DNA from 3 places in the Streptomyces sp. NPDC050842 genome. Region 1 is predicted to be linked to each of the others. Evidence: riboswitches for the same ligand, from Rfam matches in the RefSeq annotation. Region 1 holds a riboswitch; each other region holds the start of a gene.

Region 1 (5,649 bases):
GCGAAGACGGCGAGGTGCTCCAGCTCCTCACCGGCCTCCATGCCCTTGTCGCGGAGCTGCACGATGTCCACGCCGGAGGAGAGCACGGCGTCGAGGAAGGCGGGCAGGTCGCCCTGGCGCTTCCGGGCGTCGGTGCACAGGTAGAGCCGGGCGTCGGCGAGCCGCTCACGAGGCGTGGGCATGGGTGGGTTCCCCCCGTCGGTGTCGCCGGTGCCGCGGCGGCCGGCCCGTGCGGGGCCGGCCACCGCGTCACCCGCTGGTGGTGTCTTCGGTGCGTGCGAGTGTCAGAGGGCGAGCGCCTGGGCGCGGCGCTTCACCTCCGTGCCGCGATTCTCGTTGAGCGCCTGCGCGGGCGTGCCCGGCAGGCTCTCGTCCGGAGTGAAGAGCCACTCCAGCATCTCTTCGTCGGTGAAGCCGTCGTCCCGCAGGACGGTCAGGAGCCCGACGAGCCCCTTGACGATCGCGTCGCCCTGGATGAAGGCGGCGGGGATCTGCAGGGCGTTGTTCTCTCCACGGCGCACGGCGATGAGCTGACCTTCCTTGATCAGCTGCCGCACGCGCGTCACCTCGACATCGAGCATCTCCGCGATGTCGGGCACGTAGAGCCAGGCGGGGACGAGCGCATCGATCTTTACGTCAATCTCGGTCACAGGACAAGCCTGCCATCCCGGACCGACAGTCGGTACCCGGGCCCTACCTGACTGCCGCCTTCAGGGGGACGGACGGGTCGGCGGCGCGTTCCGGATCGACGGGGGTGGCCGCCTCGATGAGCTTGCGGCCCTGGGCCAGGTCGCGGGGGCGGCCGACGGCGAGGAGGGCCACCGGGACCCCGGCGCGCAGCCAGAGCACCGACCAGGTGTCGTCCGCCGGGTCGCCGCGCCAGAGGAGCTCGTCGGCGTCCGCGTGGTGCCCGGCGTACTGGACGAACCGGCCGAACTGCTCGGACCAGAAGTACGGCACCGGGTCGTACGGGCCGGTGTCGGCGCCGGTGATCGTCGCGGCGACCGTGCGCGGGCCCTGGAGCGCGTTGTCCCAGTGGTGCACGAGGAGGCGCCGGCCGTAGCGGGCGGAGGGGTAGGAGGCGCAGTCGCCGACGGCGTACACGTCGGGCAGGGAGGTGCGCAGCCGCTCGTCGGCCGTGACGGCGCCGCTCGCGTCGAGGGCGATGCCGGAGCCGGCGAGCCAGCCGGTGGCGGGGCGGGCGCCGATGCCGACGACGACGGCGTCGGCGGGCAGCTCGCGGCCGTCGGCGAGGACGACCCGGCCGGGTTCGACCGTGTCCACGCGCGCGTGGGTGAGGAGTTCGGCGCCGTTCGCCCCGTACCAGTCGGCCATGGGGGCGGCGACCTCGGCGGGCAGGGCGCCGGCGAGGGGGCGGTCGGCCGCCTCGACGACGGTGACGGCGCAGCCGGCCTCGCGCGCGGCGGTGGCGAACTCTGCGCCGATCCAGCCCGCGCCGACGACCACGACGGCGTGGCGGCGCTCCAGGACGGGGCCGAGGCGTACGGCGTCGTCGAGGGTGCGCAGCAGGTGGACCCCGGGGACGCCCTCGGCTCCGGGCAGGGTGACGGGGTGGGCGCCGGTGGCGACGACGAGGACGTCGTACGGGACGGGCCCGGCCTCGGTGTCGAGCTCGTGGTCGGCGGCGCGCAGCCCGGTGACGTCGAGGCCGAGGCGGAGTTCGATGTCGAGCGCCTCGAAGTCGACGTCGAAGGCGGAGTCCTCGGCCTTGCCGAGGAGGATCGCCTTGGAGAGCGGGGGCCGGTCGTAGGGCTGGTGGGGCTCGGCCCCGATGAGGATCACGGGGCCGGTGAAGCCCTGTTCGCGCAGGGCGACGGCGGTCTGCACACCCGCCATCCCGGCTCCGACGATCACGACCTGCTGCTGGGCCTTCTTCTGCTCGCTCACCCGACCACCTTACGCATCTGACGGTCCGTCAGGAAGGCAGGGGTTCGGGGAGGGGCCTGGGACCGCACCGGGGCTGCGGCTAGTCTGGCGGGCGTAAAGCACTCGCGGGAGCCCGGACGCACCGGGCTGAGAGGGAGGCTGGGCGGCCTCCGACCGTACGAACCTGATCCGGGTCATGCCGGCGAAGGGAGGGGCTGGACGCCCATGCGTTCTTCCGATGTCCTCGTGGTCGGGGGCGGCATCATCGGCCTGGTCACGGCCTGGCGGGCCGCGCGGCGCGGGCTGCGCACCGCCGTGGTCGACCCGGATCCGGGCGGCGGCGCCGCGCGGGTCGCGGCCGGCATGCTCGCCGCCGTCACCGAACTCCACTACGGCGAGGAGACCCTGCTCGGGCTCAACCTCGCCTCCGCCGCGCGCTATCCCGCGTTCGTCGCCGACCTGGAGGAATCCACCGGCCACGACGTGGGCTACCGCGCCTGCGGAACGCTCGCCGTCGCCCTCGACGCCGACGACCGGGCCCATCTGCGCGAACTCCACGCCCTCCAGACCCGCTGCGGCCTCACCTCGGAGTGGCTGAGCGGGCGCGACTGCCGCCGTCTCGAACCGATGCTCGCCCCCGGGGTGCGCGGCGGGCTGCGCGTGGACGGCGACCACCAGGTCGACCCGCGCCGGCTGGCCGCCGCGCTCCTCGTCGCCTGCGAGCGGGCCGGGGTGGTCTTCCACCGCGCCCTCGCGGAGCGCCTGACGGTCGTCCGCGACCGGGCCCGCGGGGTCCTCCTCGCCGACGGCGAGGAGCTGACCGCCGGCCAGGTCGTCCTGGCCGCGGGCAGCCTGAGCGGGCGGCTCGCGGGCGTGCCGGACGAGGTGCTGCCGCCGGTCCGCCCCGTGAAGGGCCAGGTCCTGCGGCTGCGCGTGCCCGCCCCGTACGCCCCCTTCCTCTCCCGTACCGTCCGGGCCGTCGTCCGCGGCAGCCACGTCTACCTCGTGCCGCGCGCGAACGGCGAGCTCGTCGTCGGTGCCACCAGCGAGGAGCTCGGCTGGGACACCACGGTGACCGCGGGCGGGATGTACGAGCTGCTGCGCGACGCCCACGAGCTCGTCCCCGGCATCACCGAGCTGCCGCTCACCGAGACGCTGGCCGGACTGCGCCCCGCGTCCCCGGACAACGCGCCGCTGCTCGGCCCCAGCGCCCTGCCCGGCCTGCACCTGGCCACCGGCCACTACCGCAACGGGGTGCTGCTCACCCCCGTCACCGGCGACGTCATGGCGGAGGTGCTCACCACGGGCGTCCTCCCCGCCGAGGCCCGCGCCTTCACCCCCCGCCGCTTCTCCCCTGTACGTCTGGAGCAACCCGCATGAACGTGCCCGTGAACGTGTCCGTGAACGGAGAACCCCGAGAGCTCACCGGCCCCGTCTCCCTCGACGCCCTCGTCGCGACCCTGAGCACGGCCCCCTCCGGGGTGGCGGCGGCCGTGAACGAGGCCGTCGTCCCGCGCAGCGCGTGGGCGGCCACGCTGCTCGGCGAGGGCGACCGCGTGGAGGTCCTGACCGCGGTGCAGGGAGGCTGAGCGCGATGTCCGACGACGTGTTCGTCCTCGGCGGTACGGAGTTCTCCTCGCGCCTGATCATGGGCACCGGCGGCGCGCCGAGCCTCGACGTCCTGGAGCGCTCGCTGGTCGCCAGCGGCACCGAGCTGACCACCGTCGCGATGCGGCGCCTCGACCCGACGGTCCAGGGCTCGGTCCTCTCCGTCCTGGAGCGGCTCGGCATCCGCGTCCTGCCCAACACGGCGGGCTGCTTCACGGCGGGCGAGGCGGTCCTGACCGCCCGGCTCGCCCGGGAGGCGCTCGGCACCGACTGGATCAAGCTGGAGGTCGTCGCCGACGAGCGGACGCTGCTGCCGGACGGGGAGGAGCTCCTCGTGGCGGCCGAGGTGCTGGTCGACGACGGCTTCACCGTCCTCCCCTACACGAACGACGACCCGGTCCTCGCGCGGAAGCTGGAGGACGTGGGGTGCGCGGCGATCATGCCGCTCGGCTCCCCCATCGGCTCGGGACTCGGCATCCGCAACCCGCACAACTTCCAGCTGATCGCGGAGCGGGCGGGGGTGCCGGTGATCCTGGACGCAGGGGCGGGCACCGCCTCGGACGCGGCGCTCGCGATGGAGCTGGGGTGCGCGGCGGTGATGCTGGCCTCGGCGGTGACGCGGGCGCAGGAGCCGGTCCTGATGGCCTCGGCGATGCGGCACGCGGTGGAGGCGGGCCGACTCGCGCACCGGGCGGGCCGCATCCCCCGCCGCCACTTCGCGGAGGCCTCGTCCCCCGTGGAGGGCCGCCCCCACCTGGACCCGGAACGCCCGGCGTTCTAGAGAGCGAGCTGCGGCGCTCGTCACAGCTGCGCTGCAGTACAGGGGCAGCCGCACGGGGGCCGTGTCCACGGCTCGTAGACTCGACGCCGTGGACACGACCCTTCAGGACCCCCTCGTCGGGCGGCTGCTCGACGGCCGCTACCGCGTCGACGCGCGCATCGCCGTCGGCGGGATGGCCACGGTCTACCGGGCCGTCGACACCCGCCTCGACCGCGTCCTCGCGCTCAAGGTGATGCACCCCGCCCTCGCGACGGACGCCGCCTTCGTCGAGCGTTTCATCCGCGAGGCGAAGTCCGTCGCCCGGCTCGCCCACCCGAACGTCGTCGGCGTCTTCGACCAGGGCGCCGAGGGCGCGTACGTCTATCTGGCGATGGAGTACGTCGCCGGCTGCACCCTCCGCGACGTCCTGCGCGAGCGGGGCGCCCTCGCGCCCCGCGCCGCCCTCGACATCCTGGAGCCCGTCCTCGCCGCGCTGGGCGCCGCGCACCGGGCCGGGTTCGTCCACCGGGACATGAAGCCGGAGAACGTCCTGATAGGGGACGACGGCCGGGTCAAGGTGGCCGACTTCGGTCTCGTACGGGCCGTGGGCTCGGCGACCGCCACCACCGGCTCGGTCCTCGGCACGGTCTCGTACCTCGCGCCGGAGCAGATCGAGCACGGCACGGCCGACACCCGCGCCGACGTGTACGCGTGCGGTGTCGTGCTGTACGAGATGCTGACCGGCGGCAAGCCCCACGCCGGCGACACCCCCGCCCAGGTCCTCTACCAGCACCTCCACACGGACGTGCCCGCTCCCTCGGTCACCGTCCCCGGCCTCGCCTTCGAGCTGGACGAGCTGGTCTCGGCCGCCACCGCCCGCAACGCCGAGCTCCGCCCGCACGACGCCGTCGCGCTGCTCGCCCTGCTCCGGGAGGCCCGCGCCGCCCTCGACGACGCGCAGCTGGACGCCGAGCCGCCGCAGGCGCGCTCCGAGGCCCGGGACACCGCCGAGGACCGGACGAGCGTGATCGCCCGCGTCGCACCGGCCGGGGACGACATCCGGCAGGTGCAGCACACGAACCGGCTCCCGGCCCCTGAGCCCCCGGCCGGCACCGGCCGCAGGCGCACGCCCCGAGCCCCCCGCGGCCCGCTGATGATCGTCCTCGGCGTCCTGCTCGCGCTCGGTCTCGGCTCCGGTGTCTGGTACATCAATTCCGGCCAGTTCACCCGCGTCCCGGCCGTCCTCGGCCAGCCCGAGGCCACCGCGGCCCAGCGACTCAAGGACGCCGGCCTGGACGTCGGCACGACGAAACGTGCCTTCAGCGAGGTGTACGAGCGCGGCACGGTCATGGCCGTCGACCCCGCTCCCGGCGAGCGCGTCCGGGGCAACGCCA
Region 2 (5,649 bases), on a different contig from region 1:
CCGGAGCCGCGCATGGCTGTGGTGACCCCGTTCGACAAGAGCGCGCTGCGCAACATCGAGCAGGCGATCCGCGACTCGGACCTCGGTGTCAACCCGAGCAACGACGGCAACATCATCCGGGTGGTGTTCCCCGAGCTGACCGAGGAGCGCCGCCGGGAGTACATCAAGGTGGCCAAGAGCAAGGCCGAGGACTCGAAGATCTCGATCCGCGCCGTGCGCCGCAAGGCCAAGGAGTCCATCGACAAGCTCGTCAAGGACGGCGAGGTCGGCGAGGACGACGGCCGTCGCGCGGAGAAGGAGCTCGACGACACCACCGCGAAGTACGTCGCGCAGGTGGACGAGCTGCTCAAGCACAAGGAAGCCGAGCTGCTCGAGGTCTGATGAACGACTCTTCCTGGGGGGCCCCGGGCGGCAGCGGCCGCCGGGGACCCGACCAGGGGCCTGCCCCGGCGGGTCCCGCATACGATCGGCATCAGGCGGCGCAGACTCGGCCCATGCCCATCGTGCCCGACGTTCCCGCCGGCGGATTCCAGGACGGTCACGGCCGGGGGGCCGCTCACCAGAGCGGTCCCCTGTTCCGTGACGAGACGCCGCACGAGCACCCGCAGGAGCCCATGTCCAGCCCCACCCCGCCTCCGCCGCCCGCGCCGACGGCGCCCCGGCAGAAGAAGAGCGCGGGGCGTGACCTGGGCGCGGCCATAGGGGTCGGAGTCGGTCTCGGCGCGGTCATCGTCGCGTCGCTGTTCATCTGGAAGCCGGCGTTCGTCGGGGTGATCGCGGTCGCCGTGGTCGTCGGGCTGTGGGAGCTCACGTCCCGCCTCCAGGAGCGCAAGGCCATCAAGGCTCCGCTGGTGCCGCTCGCGGTCGGCGGTGCGGCGATGGTCGTCGCCGGCTACGTCAGGGGCCCCGAGGGCGCCTGGGTGGCGATGGCGCTGACGGCGCTCGCGGTACTCGTCTGGCGGATGACGGAGCCCCCCGAGGGCTACCTGAAGGACGTCACGGCGGGTGTCTTCGCCGCGTTCTACGTGCCGTTCCTGGCGACGTTCGTGGCGATGCTGCTCACCGCGGACGACGGTCCGCAGCGGGTGCTGACCTTCCTGATCCTGACGGTGGTCAGCGACACCGGTGCGTACGCGGTCGGCTGGCGCTTCGGCAAGCACAAGCTGGCGCCGAGGATCAGCCCCGGCAAGACCCGCGAGGGTCTCGGCGGCGCGGTGGCGTTCGCGATGGCGGCGGGCGCGCTGTGCATGGAGTTCATGATCGACGACGGGACCTGGTGGCAGGGTCTGATCCTCGGTCTGGCGGTGGCGGCGAGCGCGACGCTCGGTGACCTCGGCGAGTCGATGATCAAGCGCGATCTCGGCATCAAGGACATGGGCACGCTGCTCCCGGGCCACGGGGGCATCATGGACCGGCTGGACTCGTTGCTGCCGACGGCGCCGGTGGTGTGGTTGCTGCTCGCGCTGTTCGTGGGGACGGGCTGAGAGGCCGGTCGATTCCGTCCGTCGGAGACGGTTGACGGACAGCGGGTACTCTGGAAGGGCTCGTGGCGCGTGCGCCGCGGGCCCTTCCGCCGTCCTCGCCACCGCGAGGACGCTCCAGTGAGGTCTCCTGGCTTCGGCATCGTCATGCCGCGCTTCCCGCCGACGCGGGGCTGTCCGGACCTCGTGCCGTCTGAGGAGACACCCGATCGTGGCCCGTCCTGTGCCCGGAGAACTCACTTTCATCGCCCCCAAGGAAGCCAAGAAGCCGCCGCGGCACCTGGCCGACCTCACGCCCGCCGAGCGCAAGGAAGCCGTCGCCGCGATCGGCGAGAAGCCGTTCCGCGCCAAGCAGCTGTCGCAGCACTACTTCGCGCGGTACACGCACGACCCCGCGCAGTGGACCGACATCCCGGCGGCCTCGCGGGAGAAGCTGGCCGGGGAGCTGCTGCCCGACCTGATGTCCGTCGTGCGGCACATCTCGTGCGACGACGACACCACCCGTAAGACCCTGTGGCGGCTGCACGACGGCACGCTCGTGGAGTCGGTGCTCATGCGCTACCCGGAGCGGGTGACCATGTGCATCTCCTCGCAGGCCGGCTGCGGCATGAACTGCCCGTTCTGCGCGACCGGGCAGGCGGGCCTCGACCGGAACCTGTCGACCGCCGAGATCGTGCACCAGATCGTGGACGGCATGCGGTCCCTGCGGGACGGCGAGGTGCCCGGCGGGCCGGCGCGCCTCTCGAACATCGTGTTCATGGGCATGGGCGAGCCCCTCGCCAACTACAAGCGGGTCGTCGGCGCGATCCGGCGGCTCACCGACCCCGAGCCGGACGGCCTGGGGCTCTCGCAGCGCGGGATCACCGTGTCCACGGTCGGTCTCGTGCCGGCGATGCAGCGCTTCGCCGACGAGGGCTTCAAGTGCCGCCTCGCGGTCTCGCTGCACGCCCCCGACGACGAGCTGCGCGACACCCTCGTGCCGGTGAACACCCGCTGGAAGGTCCGCGAGGTCCTCGACGCCGCCTGGGAGTACGCGGAGAAGTCGGGCCGCCGGGTCTCCATCGAGTACGCGCTCATCCGCGACATCAACGACCAGGCGTGGCGCGGTGACCTCCTCGGCAAGCTGCTGAAGAACAAGCGGGTGCACGTCAACCTGATCCCGCTGAACCCGACGCCCGGCTCGAAGTGGACGGCGTCCCGTCCGGAGGACGAGCGGGCCTTCGTCGACGCCATCGCCCGCCACGGCGTTCCGGTGACCGTCCGGGACACCCGGGGCCAGGAGATCGACGGTGCCTGTGGACAGCTGGCGGCCTCCGAGCGCTGACCTTGTAGTCTGAGCTCGAACACATCTCCATATTCCGACAGGGGAGCGCCACAGCGCTGAGAGTGCGGTCACCGTAGGACCGCAGACCCTCTGAACCTTGCCCAGGTCATTCTGGGTAGGAAGTTCGGTCGTTAACTCAAGCTGTTGCGCCCTGCCCGCGTCCGGGTTCCCCCGGACGTGGGCAGGGCCGCGTCTCTTCCTGGTCATACCCAGGAGGAATCTCAGTGAGCACCACCATTTCGGCGAGCACCAAGAGAATGGCCGCCGCCGCGCTCGTCGCGGCGCTGGGCGTCACCACCCTCGCCGCCTGCGGCACCGAGTCCGGTGCCAAGGGTGACGCGGGCAAGTCCGGCAAGCCCGTGTCGAAGACCGTGACCCTCGTGAGTCACGACTCCTTCAACGCCTCCAAGGAGGTGCTGGCGGAGTTCACGAAGGAGACCGGATACACGGTCAAGGTCCTCAAGGCCGGCGACGCGGGCGAGGCCGTCAACAAGGAGATCCTGACCAAGGGCTCCCCGCAGGGCGACGTCTTCTTCGGCGTCGACAACACCCTGCTCTCCCGCGCCCTCGACAACGGGATCTTCGTCCCGTACGAGGCGAAGGGCGTGGACCGGATCCCGGCCGCGTACCGCCTCGACAAGGAGCAGCGGGTCACCCCGGTCGACTCCGGCGACATCTGCGTCAACTACGACAAGAAGTACTTCGCCGACAAGAAGCTGGCGCCGCCGCAGACCTTCGACGACCTGGCGAAGCCGGCGTACAAGGACCTGCTCGTCGTCGAGAACCCCGAGCGGTCCTCCCCGGGCCTCGGCTTCCTCCTCGGTACGGCCGCGAAGTACGGCGACGAGGGCTGGCAGGGCTACTGGAAGAAGCTGAAGGACAACGGTGTGAAGACCGTCGACAGCTGGGAGCTCGCCTACAACCAGGAGTTCTCCGGTTCGGCCGGCGGCAAGCAGGCCAAGGGCGACCGGCCGCTCGTCGTGTCGTACGCCTCCAGCCCGCCGGTCGAGGTGCTGTACGGCGAGCCGCAGCCGAAGGTGGCCCCGACCGGGGTCTCCACCGGCACCTGCTTCCGGCAGATCGAGTTCGCGGGCCTGCTGAACGGCGTGAAGAACCCCGAGGGCGGCAAGGCGCTGATCGACTTCCTGATCTCGAAGAAGTTCCAGGACGACATGCCGCTCCAGATGTTCGTGAACCCGGTCGCGAAGGACGCGACGCTGCCGGAGCTGTTCACGAAGCACGGCGTCGTGATCGACGCGCCGGAGACGATGGCGCCCGAGAAGATCGCCGAGAAGCGTGACCCGTGGATCCAGCAGTGGTCGTCGCTCGTCCTGAAGTAGTGCGGGGCCGGGGCGATCTCCGGGGGAGCGCGACGCGGCTGGGGCTGATGGCCCTGCCCGTCGCGTTCTTCGGGGTCTTCTTCGCCTGGCCCGTCGCGTCGATCGTCGACCGCGGGCTGCGGCCCGACGGCGTCTGGCGGTTCGGCCGGGTCGGCGAGACGCTGAGCCGGCCGGACATCCTCGACGTGCTCGGCTTCACGGTGTGGCAGGCGGCCGCCTCCACCGGTCTGACACTGCTCGTGGCGCTGCCCGGCGCGTACGTCTTCGCCCGTTTCGACTTCCCGGGGAAGAGCGTGCTGCGGGCCGTGGTCACGGTCCCGTTCGTGCTGCCGACCGTCCTCGTCGGCACGGCCTTCCTGGCGCTCGTCGGCCGGGGCGGTCTGACGGACGAGCTGTGGGGGCTGCGGCTCGACACCAGCGTCTGGGCGATCCTCCTCGCGCACGTCTTCTTCAACTACGCGGTGGTCGTACGGACCGTCGGCGGCCTCTGGTCCCAGCTGGACCCGCGCCAGGAGGAGGCCGCCCGGGTCCTCGGCGCCTCGCGCTGGACGGCCTGGCGGACGGTGACCCTGCCGGCGCTCGTGCCGGCGGTGTCGGCGGCGGCCCTGATGGTCTTCCTCTTCACGTTCACCTCCTTCGGTGTCGTCCAGATCCTCGGCGGGGACGGGTACTCCACCCTGGAGGCCGAGATCTACCGGCAGACCGCCCGGCTGCTCGACCTGCCGACGGCCGCCGTCCTCACTCTCGTCCAGTTCGCCGCGGTCGGCGCGATCCTGGCCGTGCACGCCCGGACGGTACGGCGGCGGGAGACCGCGCTGCGGCTCGTCCCGCCGGAGACGACCGCGCGCCGGCCGCGCGGCTTCGGACAGTGGGCGCTGCTCGCGGGCGTCCTCGTCTCGGTGGCGCTGCTGATCCTGCTGCCGCTGGGCGTGCTCGTGGAGCGCTCCTTCGCCGGGCCGCAGGGGTACGGGCTCGGCTACTACCGGGCGCTCGGGTCGCTCGACGAGGCCGGCACCTTCCTGGTGCCGCCGCTGGAGGCGATCGGGAACTCGCTGCGGTACGCGGCGGCCGCCACGGGCATCGCGGTACTGATCGGCGGTCTCGCCGCTGCGGCGCTCACGAGGAGGGCCGGACGGCTCGTGCGGGGCTTCGACGCGCTGCTCATGCTGCCGCTCGGGGTCTCGGCCGTCACCGTCGGCTTCGGGTTCCTCATCACGCTCGACGAACCGCCGTTCGACCTGCGGGCCAGCTGGATCCTCGTACCGCTCGCCCAGGCCCTGGTCGGCGTCCCCTTCGTCGTACGGACGATGCTGCCGGTGCTGCGGGCGGTCGACGAGCGGCTGCGGGAGGCGGCGGCCGTGCTCGGCGCGTCACCGTGGCGGGCCTGGCGGGAGGTGGACCTGCCGCTGGTGCGGCGGGCGCTCCTCATCGCCGCGGGGTTCGCCTTCGCCGTGTCGCTCGGGGAGTTCGGCGCGACCGTCTTCATCGCCCGGCCGGACAGCCC
Region 3 (5,649 bases), on a different contig from region 1:
CGAAGCGCTTCGCGTTCCGCGACGAGGGCGGCCCGCAGGCCGTCCAGGAGCTGCTCTCCACCTACGGCGGCAGCCGGATCGTGCACGGCCACAGCCCCATCCCGTACCTCCTCGGCCAGGTCGGCACGGAGGAGAGCGAGGGCGGCGGCGGCCCGATCGTCGACGGACCGCACGTGTACGCGGACGGCCTGGCGATCGCCATGGACGGCGGCGTGACCATGGCCGGAAAGCTGCTGGTCGTCCAACTCCCGCTGAACGGCTGACGCATAACCCTGCGCATCCGGGGAAGGCGATTTCCGGAAACACTCTGTCAGCCCATGGCGTCACCGCAATACCATCGGACCATCCGTAGCAGGCTCTCCTCCGTTTCCGCCCGACCGGCTGTTCTCCACGGCTGATCAGGGCCTGCGGAGCATCGGGGGATGCACATGAACGTGGCTCCGTACCTGCTGACCGAGGATCGCGCCGAGTACGAGCGGGTCCTCGACGACGCACTGAGCACCGCCCACGCACGTCCGGATCTCGCCGGAGTCGGGACCCGGCTCACGGTCGGGCAACTACGCTCCATGGCCCTGAACGCGACAGCGCTGATCACCACCGCGGCGTCCAGCGAGTACGACCACTTCGTCAAGGTCCGCGAGCAGAGCCGCGTCGCGGTCGCCACCCGCGTCCCCGCCCCGCAGGACGGCTCCGGCGCGGGGATCGTCGCGATCGTGACCGTCATGGTGCCTGTCCTCGCCGGGTCGGCCGCCTTCATCTTCCTGCTGGTCGGCGCGCTCCTGCACGCGATCGCGCCCACCGTGGTGTTCGGCGCGACACTGCTGACGGCCGGCCTGGTCTTCGGCGCGGTCGCCGCGGCGGGCCTGCTCTGCGCGGCCGCCGGCCTCCTCCGGACCGCCCTGCGCAACAGCCCGACCGCGACGGTCGGCGCCGGTACGCCCGCCACCGCGGCGGACGACGAGCTGTCCCACGCTCGCGAGGCCTGGCGCCTCGCCCTGCTCGAACGCGGCGTCGTCCCCTTCCTCCGCGACGCCCTCGCCGCCATGGACCGGGACGACGACACCGTCGGCTGACGACGGCACCCCACCTGACAACGGCACCGGCCCGCGACTCCCCCGTGGGTCGCGGGCCGGTGCCTGCTCAGAAGCCGGCGTGGTGCCGGTTCGGAAGCCGCCGCGGTCAGTCCGCGAGCGGCAGGTAGACGCGGTTGCCGGCCTCCGCGAACTCCTTCGACTTCTCCGCCATCCCGGCCTCGATCTCCTGCTGCGTGCCGCCGTGCTCACGCCGGATGTCCTGGGAGATCTTCATCGAGCAGAACTTCGGACCGCACATCGAGCAGAAGTGCGCGGTCTTCGCGGGCTCCGCCGGCAGCGTCTCGTCGTGGAACTCGCGGGCGGTGACCGGGTCGAGCGCCAGGTTGAACTGGTCCTCCCAGCGGAACTCGAACCGCGCGTCCGACAGCGCGTCGTCCCACTCCTGCGCGCCCGGGTGCCCCTTGGCGAGGTCCGCCGCATGGGCGGAGATCTTGTACGTGATGACGCCCGTCTTCACGTCGTCCTTGTTGGGCAGGCCCAGGTGCTCCTTGGGCGTGACGTAGCAGAGCATCGCCGTGCCCCACCAGGCGATCATCGCCGCGCCGATGCCGGAGGTGATGTGGTCGTAGGCGGGCGCCACGTCCGTCGTCAGCGGGCCGAGCGTGTAGAACGGCGCCTCCTCGCAGATCTCCTGCTGGAGGTCGATGTTCTCCTTGATCTTGTGCATCGGGACGTGGCCCGGGCCCTCGATCATCGTCTGCACGTTGTGCCGCTTGGCGATCGTGTTCAGCTCGCCGAGCGTGCGCAGCTCCGCGAACTGCGCCTCGTCGTTGGCGTCCGCGATCGAGCCGGGGCGCAGACCGTCGCCGAGCGAGTACGTGACGTCGTACGCCGCCAGGATCTCGCAGAGCTCCTCGAAGTTCGTGTAGAGGAAGTTCTCCTTGTGGTGGGCGAGACACCAGGCGGCCATGATCGAGCCGCCGCGCGAGACGATGCCGGTCTTGCGGCGCGCGGTGAGCGGCACGTACGGCAGGAGCACACCGGCGTGGACCGTCATGTAGTCGACGCCCTGCTCGGCCTGCTCGATGACCGTGTCCTTGTAGATCTCCCAGGTCAGGTCCTCGGCCCGGCCGTCGACCTTCTCCAGGGCCTGGTAGAGCGGCACGGTGCCGATCGGCACGGGGGAGTTGCGCAGCACCCACTCGCGGGTGGTGTGGATGTTGCGGCCGGTGGACAGGTCCATGACCGTGTCCGCGCCCCACTTGGTGGCCCAGGTCATCTTCTCCACCTCCTCCTCGATGGAGGAGGTGACGGCGGAGTTGCCGATGTTGGCGTTCACCTTCACCAGGAACCGCTTGCCGATGATCATCGGCTCGATCTCCGGGTGGTTGACGTTCGCGGGGAGCACCGCGCGGCCCGCGGCGATCTCCTCCCGTACGACCTCGGGGGAGACGTTCTCGCGGATCGCGACGAACTCCATCTCCGGGGTGATCTCCCCCCGGCGGGCGTACGCGAGCTGCGTCACCGCCTGGCCGTCGCGGCCGCGGCGCGGCAGGCGCGGACGACCGGGGAAGACGGCGTCGAGGTTCTTGAGCCCGCCACCGCGCGGCGACGTGTGCTTGATGCCGTCGTCCTCGGGGCGGACGGGACGGCCCGCGTACTCCTCGGTGTCACCGCGCGCGATGATCCAGTTCTCGCGCAACGGCGCCAGGCCGCGCCGTACATCGGTGTCGATGGTGGGGTCGGTGTACGGACCGGACGTGTCGTACAGCGTCACGTCCTTGCCGTTGGTGAGGTGCACCTGACGGACCGGGACCCGGAGGTCGGGGCGCGAACCCTCGACGTAGCCCTTGTGCCAGCCCGGCGTGCGGGCGCCGTCGACGGACGTGCCGTCCTGGTCGGAGGCAGGCGTGCGTGCATCCTGAATGGTCATGAGACCGATCTCCCTACGCCGGCATTACCCGGTAACAGGTTCGGCGGTCGGCGCAGCCTCCTCCCGTACGTGCGTACGGTGATCAGCGCCCTCTCAGCCCGGTGCTCCGAGCTCCCGCGTGTGCAAAGTGGTCACCACGCTAGCGCCATCCCTGGCGTGCTGACCAGTGGGCCCCCACCGTTCTTGCGATGATCGGTCGGTGACTTCCCCCCAGCAGCCCCCCGAGCCGCACGGCCACGTCCCCGGTCCCGACCATGGGCACGGGCACGATTCCGGCCCCTCCCATGGGCACGGGCACAGCCACAGCCACGGCCCCGCCGCCCCCGTCTCCCGGCATCTCCGCAAGGTCATCGCCGCGGTCCTGATCCCCTTCGCCACCGCCGTCGTGGTCGGACTAGCGGTCCTGTGGCCCGGCGGCACTCCCGCGCACGAGCGCACCGGGGTCGGCTTCGACCGGCAGACCGAGCAGGGCACGGTCGTCTCCGTCGAGCAGGTCGACTGCAAGGACGTGAACGCCGCCCAGGTCCCGCCGACGGGCGACACCTCCACGCCCGAGGGACGCGAGGCGGTCGAAGCCCAGCAGGGTCAGTGCGAGAAGGCGACGGTCGAGGTCACCAGCGGCCCGGAGAAGGGCCGTACGTTCACCGAGATCGTGCAGCCCGACGCGCCGCGCCAACTGCACGAGGGGCAGGGCGTGGTGGTGGCGTACGCCCCCGACGCCCCGCGTGATCTCCAGTACTCCGTGACGGACGTGGACCGGAAGCTCCCGATGGCGCTGCTCGCCGGGATCTTCGCCGTCGCGGTCGTCGTCGTCGGCCGGATGAAGGGCCTGATGGCGCTCGTCGCGCTCGTCGCGAGCTTCCTGGTGCTGACGTTCTTCATCCTGCCGGCGATCCTGGAGGGCTCGAATCCGCTGGTCGTGGCGGTGGTCGGGTCGAGCGCGATCATGCTGATCGCGCTCTACTTGTGCCACGGGCTCTCGGCCCGCACCTCGGTCGCGGTGCTCGGCACGCTGATCTCGCTGCTGCTGATCGGCCTGCTCGGCTCGCTCTTCATCGGCTGGGCCTCGCTCAGCGGCAACACCGACGACAACACCGGCCTGATCCACGGCCTGTACCCGGACATCGACATGTCCGGCCTACTGCTCGCCAGCGTCATCATCGGTTCGCTCGGTGTCCTCGACGACGTGACCGTCACCCAGACCTCGGCGGTCTGGGAGCTGCACCAGGCCGACCCGCGCATGGGGCCGCGCGCGCTGTACCGGGCCGGGATCCGGATCGGCCGCGACCACATCGCCTCGGTCGTGAACACCCTGGTCCTCGCCTACGCGGGCGCCGCCCTGCCGCTGCTGCTGCTCTTCTCGATCGCGCAGAGCAGCATGGGCACGGTGGCCAACAGCGAACTGGTCGCGGTGGAGATCGTCCGAACGCTGGTCGGTTCGATCGGTCTGGTCGCGTCCGTGCCGCTCACCACGGTCCTCGCGGCGCTGGTGGTCTCCGCCGACCGGCCGGGAGCCGACGCCGACGGGAAGCCCCGGGCGGCGGCGGTACGGGGCGGTCGGCGCCGCCGCGCGAAGTAGGGATTCCGGGTGTGGGCCGGTCCGTCCCGCACTCCCGCACCCCGCACTCCGCGTCCCGTCCCGTTCCCTGGTGGACCCCGTCGCTGTGCCGACGGGGTCTCAGCCGGCGTTCTCCTCTGCCAGAATCCGGCCGAGTGCCGCCTCCAGGTTGTCCTCGAAGTCGCCGAGTGTCCGTTCCTGACCAAGCGGAACCAGCTTGTCCGTGCGGTCGAGGAAGGCGACCAGCGGCGGCGCGCTCGCCCGGAAAAGGGCGCGGTCGCCGCCCACCTGAAGCCGGATGGAAACGTCCGAGAGCCCATCGGGGTCCGTCGGGGCGATGTGCACGTCCCCGTCCCCGCTCGGCTTGTTGATCCCGTCGAGCAGCAGTTCCCTACCGAACGCCCAGGTCACGGGCGCGTCTCCGGGGAGATGGAAGGTCATCCGCACCGCGTAAGGATCCCGGGTCTCGTATCGCAGCTCGACTGGGATCTTGAAGCAGAGCTCCTCGGAGACGAGGAAGCTCATCAGGACCTCGGCCTGAACCGACTCTCGCATCATGTACCCCGCAGTAGATGAAGCAGTTGTGTAAACACAGCTGCTGAAAGCTGTGACCGAAACGGCCAGGAATGATCCCCCGTGGCCCTCTTGACGCAATCGTGCTGTAAGCGCTAGCAGATCACAAGGAGTGATTTTTCAGATACTGATAGAGAACGCGAGCGAACTGAAGAGCCTTCCGATCTCCGTACGTAGCCGCTCGACTGCTGGGAGCAACCGTTCTTCCTGGTGAAGGGGGAGGGAAATGGCCATCGCGGCCGCCGCGGAGCCCGCCGTGATGGGAATGGCGGCACAGACCGTGCCGAGTGCATATTCCTGACGCTCTACCAGGGGCTCCATTCGCCCCAAACCGCCCAAACGATCCAAAAGCACACGGCGGTTACGCACCGTGTACGGAGTGATGGCTTCCACCGGATGGCGGTCGAGGTGGTCTTGACGAGCTTTCAGATCGAGTTGGCTCAGCAGGCACTGCCCGATGGCGTGCGCGTGCGCGGTCTCGCGAAAGTCGGCCCACTCCTCGACCGCGGGGGCCGAGGGAGTGTCCGCGACGGCGACGAGCTCGATCTCGC

Evidence for each region. A riboswitch is a leader RNA that binds a small molecule or an ion and turns the genes downstream of it on or off. The one in region 1 is predicted to bind thiamine pyrophosphate.
Region 2: linked by a shared signal. The riboswitch ahead of ACIBG6_RS13555 (thiamine ABC transporter substrate binding subunit) and the one ahead of thiO (glycine oxidase ThiO) in region 1 are both predicted to bind thiamine pyrophosphate.
Region 3: linked by a shared signal. The riboswitch ahead of thiC (phosphomethylpyrimidine synthase ThiC) and the one ahead of thiO (glycine oxidase ThiO) in region 1 are both predicted to bind thiamine pyrophosphate.

Annotation. Positions count from the first base shown of each region.
Region 1 is NZ_JBITGA010000007.1:350,040-355,688, forward strand. Features, by position in the region: gene thiE (thiamine phosphate synthase) at 1-182, opposite strand, end outside; gene ACIBG6_RS25275 (Rv2175c family DNA-binding protein) at 285-650, opposite strand; gene ACIBG6_RS25280 (NAD(P)/FAD-dependent oxidoreductase) at 694-1,857, opposite strand; TPP riboswitch at 2,003-2,115, shown strand; gene thiO (glycine oxidase ThiO) at 2,113-3,267, shown strand; gene thiS (sulfur carrier protein ThiS) at 3,264-3,476, shown strand; gene ACIBG6_RS25295 (thiazole synthase) at 3,482-4,276, shown strand; gene pknB (Stk1 family PASTA domain-containing Ser/Thr kinase) at 4,365-5,649, shown strand, end outside.
Region 2 is NZ_JBITGA010000004.1:98,780-104,428, reverse strand. Features, by position in the region: gene frr (ribosome recycling factor) at 1-381, shown strand, start outside; gene ACIBG6_RS13565 (phosphatidate cytidylyltransferase) at 381-1,484, shown strand; gene rlmN (23S rRNA (adenine(2503)-C(2))-methyltransferase RlmN) at 1,693-2,805, shown strand; TPP riboswitch at 2,835-2,945, shown strand; gene ACIBG6_RS13555 (thiamine ABC transporter substrate binding subunit) at 3,063-4,145, shown strand; gene ACIBG6_RS13550 (ABC transporter permease) at 4,193-5,649, shown strand, end outside.
Region 3 is NZ_JBITGA010000005.1:206,140-211,788, forward strand. Features, by position in the region: gene ACIBG6_RS17895 (metallophosphoesterase) at 1-263, shown strand, start outside; gene ACIBG6_RS17900 (hypothetical protein) at 423-1,073, shown strand; gene thiC (phosphomethylpyrimidine synthase ThiC) at 1,180-2,967, opposite strand; TPP riboswitch at 2,961-3,095, opposite strand; gene ACIBG6_RS17910 (YibE/F family protein) at 3,167-4,546, shown strand; gene ACIBG6_RS17915 (SsgA family sporulation/cell division regulator) at 4,646-5,080, opposite strand; gene ACIBG6_RS17920 (helix-turn-helix domain-containing protein) at 5,219-5,649, opposite strand, start outside.